One region of the Paeniglutamicibacter sp. ORCA_105 genome, then DNA from elsewhere that is predicted to be linked to it. Evidence: riboswitches for the same ligand, from Rfam matches in the RefSeq annotation. Region 1 holds a riboswitch; each other region holds the start of a gene.
The links. A riboswitch is a leader RNA that binds a small molecule or an ion and turns the genes downstream of it on or off. The one in region 1 is predicted to bind glycine.

Region 1 (3,640 bases):
CGATGCGCAGGTGGTCGGCGTCGACCAAGTTCACCAGCGCGCGGGCACCTTCTGCATCGAGACTGCTGCTGGGCAGCGCACCGTCCGGGGTGCGCCAATAGGCCAGGAACGCATCGCCTTTCGCCAACCAAACCACGGAGTTGATGGACACGCGCTCGAGCAGCGCGGACATCAGCAGCGTGGTGTCCAGGGCACTCCCGATCCGTTCGGTGAGGATTTCCTGGGCGCCGCGGATGTACTTTCCCCCGAGATCCGCCAGATCCCAATGTGCCGAGGGATTGCCGAAACGGATGCCGCGGGCGCACAGCACCTCGAAAATGCACTCGACGGATTGGTCCACCCGCTCCGCACCGCCCTGGCGGGCGTCGTGGGTTTCGTTGCCGGTGCGCATGCGGAACAGGTCCCCGGCTTCGGAGAGGATCTCTGCGAGCAGCGGGTGCTGTGGTTGCACGAACGCGGCCAGCAGCTCGGCGTTGGCCTGGGTTCCTGAACCCGGCCAATAACTTGCCGGCAGTAGTTCGACCTCGCCGGATGCCTCGGCGACCAATTTTCCGTTTTCGGCCACCCGCACGATGAGTTTTCCCGGACTGCGGGTATCGATCCGGGCGAAGGTCGCCGGATCCAACACCACGTCCAGGTCGTGGAGCGTGCTCACTCCGGGCGGCAAGTCCAGGCTGTGCTTTGCCACCGCGGAGACCGGCAGGTTGGCGCTCATCACCACCGCAGTCACGAGTACCCTTCGAGGCTGCTCGCCGCGGTTCTCGAGCACCACCCGTTCGAGGATGCGGGCATGGGTGTAGGCCGTGGCGTAGTTGACCGATGGGCTGTGTGCGAACTCGACCCGGAGGGGCCCGCCGTTCCCGCTCGTTCCCGAATCGGAATCGGCGTCCTCCAGTGCGTCAGGATCATCGACTCGGTGTGCCGCGGCAGCGGCCAGGTCCTCCACGCGCCGTGCCGGGTGCTCCAGCTCCAGGGACCGCAGGAACTCCGAGCAGGCCTGCAGGCCCCGCTGGACGGTGTCGGCGCCAAACCCTGCCCCGTGTTCCCACGCCTTGCCCAGATCCCGCAATTCAAGGGCCAACCGATGTTGCTGAGGCGAAAGTTCGATCAGGTGATCCACGGTGCCGGGCGCGGCGATCAGCCGGTCGAGTTGAATGGACAATTTGGGGTCGGACGAAGCTGCGGATCCCAGGGCATCGTCGAGCCGACCGAGCAGCCCGGTCCAGCCGGCCGCCTGGTTCTGTCGGGCAAGAAGATCGGCGATGAATGGAGTCAATGCACCCGAGACGATGTCCAGTCCCGCACCGACGAATTCCCGCAGTCTCATCCAGTTACCCATCCCGTAGTCGTCGCCCGGCCACCCGAACACGGCTGCCGTTGCCCTCCTAAGAACCTATCCCAGATGCGCGGTGACCTGCGGGTCACGCGGCGTGGGATCAACAAGGACCGGCGTCTATTTGTACTCGCTCTCGGTCAGTTCGATGACGAAGGCGCGGCGTTCGGCGATCAAGGCATCGCGCATCACGAATACCTCTCCCATGGCCATGCGCATGATCTCGCCGTTGGCCCGGTGCGCCTCGCCGGACAGTTCGGCCATCACCACGTCGCCCTCTTCGACCAAGCGCACTATTTCCAGTACCGGCGGCCCACTGAAGTCGGGGCTTTCGATCGCCTGGTCGTAGGCATCCTTGCCGCTGAGCCGGAAGTGGCCAAAGACCGTCCATTCAATGTCGTCGGTCAGGCACGACAGGATCTGGGCATGATCCGACTTGTTGAATCCGTCGATGTACTTCCTGACGGTTTCCTTGTTGGCAGACATGTATGAAACCTCCGTGATTCCGTGTGTGGCGCTTTGGTGGGCAATCGGCCCGTGCGTGTGCTTCGGCCACTCGGCAACATGGGGGGCCAGGGTAAGAAGGGATGCCGACTGTCAAAGGGTATCCACCAACGCATCACGAGGGAACACTTGTCAGCCCGAGTTCCATTCGATACGGGAGCTTGGTTGGGGACCGGCCACGCTCTCAGGCCCCTACACCGTCCGGCTCCGGATCGGAAACACATATTCATGACCGTTCGGTCGTGACACAAAAGAGTCACTGTGACCCACGTCAAGTATTGTGGTCCCAAGCGGTAAAGCAGCCGCCGACAACTGAATAGTCTTCCGATCACGCGCGGCTGGAGAGTCCCGGACACCACTCGGGCACCGAAGGGGCAAGCACCCGCAATCTCTCAGGTACCAGGAACAGCCGCGTGAGGAAACTCTGGAGAGCAGCCGCCGGGACAGGTGGCTCACCGACGAAGCACACCAGTGCCATGGGGCACTGGTTTCACTTTCAGGTTCAGGACAGAGCGGGCACGGTGGCAACCGGCATCATCAATGGCCAGCAATCACCGCACTGAACCCTTCGATGAACGGTAGAACTCCCCCATGCACGTACCTGCCATATTGCCCGCAGTTGTGGACAACAACTCCACGGATATCCTCGCCGTTGCCAACTCGCCGATCCTCTGGGCCTGCGCCATTGGCGTCTTCCTGGTCATCATCGTCCAGAGCATCATCTACATGAAGGCCGCCCGCATCGCCGCGCCTCATATCGGAATGACGCAGGCAGAACTCAAGACCAGCTTCCGAGCCGGCGCCATCTCCGCCTTGGGTCCCTCGCTGGCCGTGGTCTTGGTCGCCGTCGCACTGCTGACGATCTTCGGCACACCTGCCGTGCTCGTGCGCATCGGCCTGATCGGGTCGGTGTCCTACGAAACCGCCGCTGCCGCAATCTCCGCCAAAACCGTGGGAGCCGAACTCGGTGGCCCCACCTACACCCAGGCCGTCTTCGGCCTGGCCCTGGCCGCGATGAGCCTCGGCGGTGCCATGTGGATGATCGCCACCCTCATCTTCACCCCGCTGCTCAAGCGCGGCGACTCGGCACTGCGCAAGGTCAACCCCGCCATCATGCTGGTGGTCCCCGGTGCCGCAATGATGGCCGCATTCATGGTTCTGGGCATGGCCGAACTGCCCAAGTCGTGGATCCATGTGGTTGCATTCCTGTCCTCGGCGGCGATCATGACCGTCCTGATGGTCATCGCCAAACGGGTGAACAAGCCGTGGATCAAGGAATGGGCCTTGGGCATAGCCATCATCCTGGCCCTCACCATCACCTACGCAGCAACCCGCGTTTAGCGCAGCCGAGAATTTCAGGAGCACATGATGAGTAAGACAGCAGAACTGCACCAGGCGCTCAGCGCCTTCGACAAAACCACCTCCCGCTGGGGCCGGATCACTATGATCATCGGCCTCATCCTCTCCCTGGCGGCCCCGACCTACCTGGTCTTCTTTTCCGGGTTGGACATCGAGCTTTCCTCCGTCCTGACGGCCTTCGCCGCGCTGGCCGCCGTCTTCGGCGTGATCTGGATTGTGGAGCCGTTGACCTACTTCCCGATCCTTGGCGCCTCCTCGATGTACCAGGCGTTCATGATCGGCAACATTTCCAATAAGCTCCTTCCTGCTGCCATGATCGCGCAATCGACCATCGGGGTGAAGCCGGGCACCCGCAAGGGTGAGCTGGCCGCGGTTGCCGCCATTTGCGGTGCGGCTGCAGTCCACCTGACTTCGCTGTTCATCTTCGTGGGCCTGCTGGGAACG
Region 2 (3,640 bases), on a different contig from region 1:
ATGCCGCCAGCTCGAAGCCCTCTGCCTTGAAGTCCTCACCCGTGACGCCGAAGACACCGGCGATGGCCGCAACGTGTGCCGAAGTGGTGGCTTCGTCGGTGGAGATGCCCACGGTGGTGGCATCCACGCGGCGCAGGTTGATGCCCGCTTCCTCGGCCTTGGCGATGATGGCGGCCGAGTCGGCGACCTTCACCTGCACGGTGTCGAAGAAGGAGTCGGCAACCAGTTCCAGTCCGGCACCGGAGAGCACGGTGGCGATGGTGCGGGCGTGGTTGTGGACGCGCTGGGCAATGCGCTTGAGGCCAGCGGGGCCGTGGTAGACCGCGTACATCGAGGCCGTGATGGCCAGCAGCGCCTGGGCGGTGCAGATGTTGGAGGTGGCCTTCTCGCGGCGGATGTGCTGCTCGCGGGTCTGCAGTGCCAGGCGGTAGGCCGGGAACCCGGCGTCGTCCTTGGACACGCCGACCAGGCGGCCGGGCAGCTGGCGTTCCAGGCCGGTGCGCACTGCCAGGTATGCGGCGTGCGGGCCACCGAAGAACAGCGGGACGCCGAAGCGCTGGGTGTTGCCCACGGCGATGTCGGCACCCTGCTCACCCGGGGCGGGGATCATGGTCAGTGCCAGGATGTCGGCGGCGATGGTGACCATCGCGCCGCGCTCCTTGGCGGCGGCGATGACGGCGGTGTGGTCAACCACGGCGCCGTTGTTGCCCGGCTGCTGCAGCACGATGCCGGAGATGTCACCCTCGGGCAGGCCCTTGGACAGGTCCGCGATCTCGACCTCGAAGCCCAGGGCTTCGGCGCGGCCCTGAACCACGGCGATGGTCTGCGGGAAGAGGTTGGCATCGAGCACGGTCTTGGCGGTGCCCTTTGCCTTGTTGCCACGGCGCATCAGCAGCACGGACTCGGCGACGGCGGAGGCTTCGTCAAGCATCGAGGCGTTGGCGATCGGCATCGCGGTCAGGTCCATGACCATGGTCTGGAAGTTGATGAGCGCCTCGAGGCGACCCTGGGAGATTTCCGGCTGGTACGGGGTGTAGGCCGTGTACCAGGCCGGGTCTTCGAGCACATTGCGCAGGATCACCGGCGGCGTGAAGGTGTCGGAGAAACCCTGGCCGATCATCTGGGTCTTCATGACGTTCTTGTTTGCCAGCACGCGCAGGTCCGAAAGGACCTCTGCTTCGGTGCGTGGAGCCGGCAGGTCCAGGGGTTCACTCTGGCGGATGTCGGCGGGAACGGCGGTGTCGACGATTTCGTCGATGGAAGAATAACCAAGCTGGGCAAGCATGGTGTCGATGTCGCTGCCCTGCGGGCCAATATGGCGGGCGACGAACTCAGCGGACGGGGTCACGGTCATGGGGAACTCCATTGGGTCATCGGCGTGCGTACACACCGAACGAGCTGCAAAGTTCCTCCCCGACCCTGTTGCTTGACCTGAGAGTTTCCGCGTTGCGCCGGTCCGTGAGGGCGGGGCACGCTTGCACCTTCGGTGAGCCGCACCGCCGAACGGCGGTGTTGCTACTTTCCAGAGTTGCCTCTTCGCGGCGGTACGGGGGCCTGAGAGTTTCCCGGGGAGGAATTGCTCCTACGGCGCCCGACCAACTTACGTTGAACGGGACTCTCCCGCCGCATGTCAGTGGCTGCGCCCCCTTCGAGGCACGATCACCATCCTACCGGCGATGCGTGAGCCAGACAACACGGGCATGCCAGGATGAAGCAGCACGCCTTTTAAGCGGGCCGCTCCCGGCGCGAGGGCACACATTGCACCCCGGGCGACCCCTGGCCCAGCGGGTCACGATCCTGGAGGCACTTAGAGAATTTTCAACCGGTTCATCCTATAATACTTGACACTTCAACCAATTGGGGTCTATCGTATTACTTGAAGGTTCAACAAACAGGATTTGAGGATCACATGAAGAACTTCCTCGCTCGACTCTTTGGAAAGAAGAACGACATGAACATCGACATCACCATCATCGGCACCGGCAACATGGGCCGCGCGCTGGCCACCCGTTCGATCGCCGCCGGCAAGAGCCTGCAGGTCCTGGCCCGCTCCACCGAGACCGCAGCCACCTTTGCCGCCGACCTCGGTACCGGAATCACCAGCGGGAGCACCGCCGAAGTCCCGGCTGGCCGCATCGTCGTCCTGGCCCTGCCCTTCGACGCCGCCAAGGAATACGTCGCGGCCCAGGGTTCGGCACTGGACTCCAAGATCCTGGTCGACATCACCAACCCGGTGGACTTCGCAACCTTTGACTCGCTGACCACCGCAGCAGGAAGCTCGGCCGCCCAGGAAATCTCCGCCTTGACCTCCGCCACCGTCGTGAAGGCCTTCAACACCACCTTCGCAGGTCCGCTGACTTCCGGCTCCGCCGACGGCAAGCCGCTTGATGTCTTCGTTGCCGGCGAGGAATCCGCCCGCGGCGAGGTCGCGGCGTTCGTCACCGCCGCCGGCATGCGCCCGTTGGAGGTCGGCGGCCTGCACCACGCCCGTGAGCTCGAGGGCTTCCAGCTGCTGATCATGGCCATGCAGGTCAATCCGGCGCTGCCCGACTTCAACTGGGGAACCGCGCTGACGGTCGTGGGCTAAGACCCCCGCCTGCCCAATCCGGGACATTCGAGGGGACGGAACCGCCACCGGCGGTTCCGTCCCCTCGTGCGTTGCCTCGGTGGGAGGTGTTCGGGCCTAGACGATTCCCGAGACGCCTAGCCACGAACCGATGGCGAACGTGACGGCGAGCGCCGCGGCCCCTCCGATCAGCACCCGCAGGGTGGGCCGCAGCACCGAGGCCCCGCCCAGCCGTGCACCCGTCGCCCCGGTCACCGCAAGCGCCAGCAGCACTGCCGCAAACGTCACCGGAATCCTCAGGCCCACGGGCAGGAACACCGCCGTGGCGAAGGGCAATGCCGCACCCACCGTGAACGCGATGGCCGAGGCGATTGCGGCATTCCACGGGTTGAGCACCTCGTCCTCGTCCAGCTGCAGCTCGACATCGAGGTGTGCCTTGAGCACGTCGTGCTCGGTCAGTTCCCTGGCAACCTGCTGTGCCGTTGCGGGGCTCAGCCCCTTGGCCTCGTAGAGACCGGCGAGTTCAACCAGTTCTTCCTCGGGCATCTCGGCCAGTTCCCGGCGCTCCTTTTCAATGAGCGCCTTCTGCGAGTCCGCCGAGCTGGACACCGAGACGTATTCTCCCAGCGCCATGGATATGGCGCCGCCGATCGCCGCGGCGGCACCGGCCACCACCACCGGACCCGTGGCCGTGGTGGCACCGGCGACGCCGACCACGACCGCTGCCACCGAGACGATTCCGTCATTGGCGCCGAGAACCCCGGCCCGCAGCCAATTCAGCCTTTCGGCCAGGCCCTGGTCGTGGGGTTCGCCCTCATGCTGCATCTCCTGCTGGTCCATGGACACCAGCAAAGCACCAGTCCGCCGCATTGGCCAGCGGCGGGTCCTCGCATTCGGCGGGACGGGCAGGTCCTACGGCGCTGACGGCGCCTCCAGGGAGACCAAGTCGGGGTAGCGGGGGCGCAGCGAATCGCCCGAGGAAGTCCCGGTGAGCCGGCGCTTGACCCACGGGGCCAGGTATTCCCTTGCCCAGACAGCATCCTCGCGCAGCCTTTCGATGCGGGACTTGGCAGT
Region 3 (3,640 bases), on a different contig from region 1:
GATGGCACCGAATTGTTGCTCCGCGGACGGAGTTACTTCGCGGCCGGCTCCTTCAGCTCCGCCTCGTCGACGACGACGCTGGCGTTGAACGACGCGGCGGTCATGCGCTCCTGGGCGACCTTGGCCGCGTGCATCGCACGCAGTTCGGCGTGCTGCGGCTTGCTGCGCAGGATCACGTAGCCGATTCCGACAGCCACGAACCAGATCGGGGTGAAGAGCAGTGCGGCCATGGTGTCGGCCTGGGTGGTCAGCGCCCAGAGGATGAATCCGAAGAAGGCCAGGACCACGTAGGGCATAAAGGTTCCGCCGGGCATCTTGAACTTGCTGGCCGCGTGCAGCTGCGGGCGGCGCTTGCGGTAGACCAGGTAGCTGATCAGGATAATCGACCAGACGAACATGAAGCACAGTGCCGAAATGGTGGTGACCAGGGTGAAGGCCTCGGCCACGCCGCCCTCGGCGTAGAGCAGTGCCACGCCGGCGAGCAGGAACATGCAGGAGAACAGCAGTGCATTGCGCGGGACCTTGGTCCTCGAGAGCTTGGCGAAGCCCTTGGGTGCGTCGCCTTCCTCTGCCAGGCCGTGGATCATGCGAGAGGTCGAGTAGATCCCGGAGTTCGCGCTGGAGGTGGCCGAGGTCAGCACCACGAAGTTGATGATGCCGGCGGCGCCCACCAGGCCGGCCATGGCGAACATGCCCACGAACGGGGATTCCTCGGCGCTGAACAGCTTCCATGGCTGGACGGCCATGAGGATGACCAGCGCACCAACGTAGAAGAAGAGGATGCGGATCGGGATGGAGTTGATCGCCTTGGGCAGGGTCTTTTCCGGGTCCTTGGTCTCGGCGGCGGTGGTGCCCACCAGCTCGATGCCGACGAACGCGAACACTGCGATCTGGAAGCCGGCGACGAAGCCCATGAAGCCGGTCGGGAACATCCCGCCGTCGTTCCAGAGGTTTGCGAAGGAGGCGGTGGCGCCGTTGTTCTCGAAGCCGGTGATGATCATGACCAGGCCGACGACGATCAGTGCGCCGATGGCGACGATCTTGACCAAGGCGAACCAGAACTCGGTCTCGCCGAAGTTCTTCACGCTCGGCAGGTTCAGGGCCACCAGCAGCAGGATGCAGACCACGGCCGGAATCCAGAGCGGCAGGTCCTTCCACCAGTACGCCACGTAGTGGGAGATCGCCACGACGTCGGCGATGCCTGTGACCACCCAGCAGAACCAGTACGTCCAGCCGGTGAAGAATGCCGCCCAGGGGCCCAGAATGTCCCCGGCGAAGTCGGAGAAGTTCTTGTAATTGGTGTTGCTCAGCAGCAGTTCGCCCATCGCACGCATCACGAAGAAGAGCATGAAGCCGATAATCATGTATACGAAGATCACGGAGGGGCCGGCGACCGCAATGGTCTTGCCGGAGCCCATGAACAGGCCAGTGCCGATGGCACCGCCGATCGCGATCAGCTGGATGTGGCGGTTGGAGAGCCCGCGCTCGAGGTTGGGTGCGGAACTGTTGTTGCTCATGCTGTTGCCTTCCAAGTGGATGGTGGTGCTTCGGTGACGCGCCATGGTGATTCCCTAGTGCCCGTCGCCGAGTGGGGCCAAGTCTTCGGTCGCGTGTGTCGCGTCGTTCTCCGCGGCGCTCATTCCCAGGCCGTTGCGCTTGCAGGAGAGCACATCGTCGCGAGTGGCAAACTCCTGATCCCGCAAGGCAGGATCGAGAAGCTGGCCGGAAGGCGCGTCGAGGGGCAACCGGGCAGTGGCGTGGGTGGTGAGCGTCATGGGGGAACTCCCGAATCGTGCACGGACGGTGCCGTGCTGTTCTTGGTTCCTCCCCAATCTGTTTACTGACCTGAGAGTTTCCATCCCTGCCCGCAATGGGTGGGGGACTTGCTCCTTCGGTGAGCACGAAACTTCGTCGTGCTTCTTTCCAGATTCGCCTCTTCGTGGCGGTACGGGGGCCTGAGAGTTTCCTGGGGAGGAATTGCTCCTACGGCGCCCGCCCATGGTTTGGGCGGGACTCTCCCGCCACGTGTCGACGGCGATTTTCTTGTGACTGCTGTCACAATCTACGCGAAAGTTTTCCCGTGACGCAAACCGCACAACATTTCATTACAGCGCAGGGTCGAAAAATGTCATTCTGATGTGGAGCGGATCCGCCAACGGGGATTCGTCATCCTCGTGGGCGAGGCGGTGGGTGCGGTCCTCGAGGGATTCCTTGATGGCTGCGTCCTGCACAACGGCGGGCTCGGGTGCTGCGGGGGGCTTGGTCTGCGTCATGGGTGCCACGCTAGCAACCCGGATTGCCCAGCGGTTTTCGTCGCTGTTTCCACCCTGTAACGGTCATCCAGTCCGTGTTTCGTGCGGGTTTCACACGACGACTGCCATCGAGAAGTCCGGTTTCACGTCGGCGGACGCAAAAGGACCAGCTGCGGTTAACGCCAGCTCCGCCCCCTCCGGCCGGCAGCCGGAACCTTGTGCTGCCTGTCTGCCGCGTCCGAAACGCCATCGTGGCCTTGCCTGCTCAGTTGCCCAGGGCAGCGTCCAGGTCCCGCAGGAGGTCATCGGTCGTTTCCAGCCCGACGGACAGACGCACGACTCCATCGCCGAGCCCGATCGCGGCGCGCCCCTGCGGACCCATGGCGCGGTGGGTGGTGGTCGCCGGATGGGTGATCAGGGACTTGGCATCGCCGAGATTGTTGGAGATGTCAACCAGCCTCAGGCCGTTGAGCAGTCGGAATGCCGCTTCCTTGGCCGGGCCGCGGCCCGGGTCCAGTTCGAACGTCACGACCGTGCCGCCGCCGCTCAGCTGGCTTCGAGCCAGGTCGTATTGCGGATGCGATTCAAGGAATGGATAGATGACACGGCTTACGCCCGGCTGGTCCTCGAGCCAGCCGGCAATCTTCAACGCCGAAGCCACCGAGTAGTCGACGCGCAGTTTCATGGTCTCCAGGCCCTTGAGCAGGGTCCAGGCGTTGAACGGGCTCAGTGCGGGACCGGTGTGCCGCATCAAGTTCCGGACCGGTCCGTCGATGAAATCCTTGCGTCCCAGGACCGCGCCGCCGAGGACCCGGCCCTGCCCGTCCATGTGCTTGGTTCCGGAATACACCACGACATCGGCGCCCAGCTCCGTCGCCCGCTGCAGCAGCGGCGTGGCGAAGACGTTGTCCACCACGACCTGCGCCCCCGCGTCGTGCGCCAGCTGAACGACGGCGCGGATGTCCACCAGCTCCTGGAGCGGGTTCGAGGGGGATTCGAAGAAGACCGCGGTGGCCGGAGTGGCGAGCGCCCGTTCCCATTGCGCGAGGTCGTGACCGTCCACGAACACGGTTTCCACACCCCAGCGTGGCAGGATCTCGTTCAGCACCACAAAGCAGGAACCGAAGAGGCTCCGGGACGCAACTACGCGGTCCCCGGCCGCCAGCAGCGCGCCCAGTGCGGTGAAGACCGCGGACATGCCGCTGGCCGTGGCGAAGCAGGCTTCGGCACCCTCGATGAGCCGCAGCTTCTCCTGGAAAGCGGCGACCGTCGGATTGCCGTAACGGGAATAGACGAAGCGCTCGACCTCGCCATTAAAGGAGGCCTCCGCAGCCTCCGCCGAATCGAAGACATACCCCGAAGTCAGGAACAGCGCCTCCGAGGTCTCC

Region 2: it holds a riboswitch for glycine, as region 1 does, so the genes downstream of both, gcvP (aminomethyl-transferring glycine dehydrogenase) here and ACIPUB_RS17450 (DUF5058 family protein) in region 1, are expected to answer to the same signal.
Region 3: it holds a riboswitch for glycine, as region 1 does, so the genes downstream of both, ACIPUB_RS03815 (hypothetical protein) here and ACIPUB_RS17450 (DUF5058 family protein) in region 1, are expected to answer to the same signal.

What each region holds. Positions count from the first base shown of each region.
Region 1 is NZ_JBIXLM010000046.1:319-3,958, reverse strand. It holds gene ACIPUB_RS17460 (DUF4011 domain-containing protein) at 1-1,327, opposite strand, end outside; gene ACIPUB_RS17455 (nuclear transport factor 2 family protein) at 1,454-1,819, opposite strand; glycine riboswitch at 2,166-2,256, shown strand; gene ACIPUB_RS17450 (DUF5058 family protein) at 2,429-3,178, shown strand; gene ACIPUB_RS17445 (hypothetical protein) at 3,206-3,640, shown strand, end outside.
Region 2 is NZ_JBIXLM010000051.1:18,737-22,376, reverse strand. It holds gene gcvP (aminomethyl-transferring glycine dehydrogenase) at 1-1,354, opposite strand, end outside; glycine riboswitch at 1,533-1,633, opposite strand; gene ACIPUB_RS18195 (NADPH-dependent F420 reductase) at 1,910-2,587, shown strand; gene ACIPUB_RS18190 (VIT family protein) at 2,684-3,406, opposite strand; gene ACIPUB_RS18185 (SGNH/GDSL hydrolase family protein) at 3,479-3,640, opposite strand, start outside.
Region 3 is NZ_JBIXLM010000005.1:60,193-63,832, forward strand. It holds gene cycA (D-serine/D-alanine/glycine transporter) at 33-1,517, opposite strand; gene ACIPUB_RS03815 (hypothetical protein) at 1,572-1,775, opposite strand; glycine riboswitch at 1,934-2,031, opposite strand; gene ACIPUB_RS03820 (hypothetical protein) at 2,106-2,273, opposite strand; gene ACIPUB_RS03825 (O-succinylhomoserine sulfhydrylase) at 2,518-3,640, opposite strand, start outside.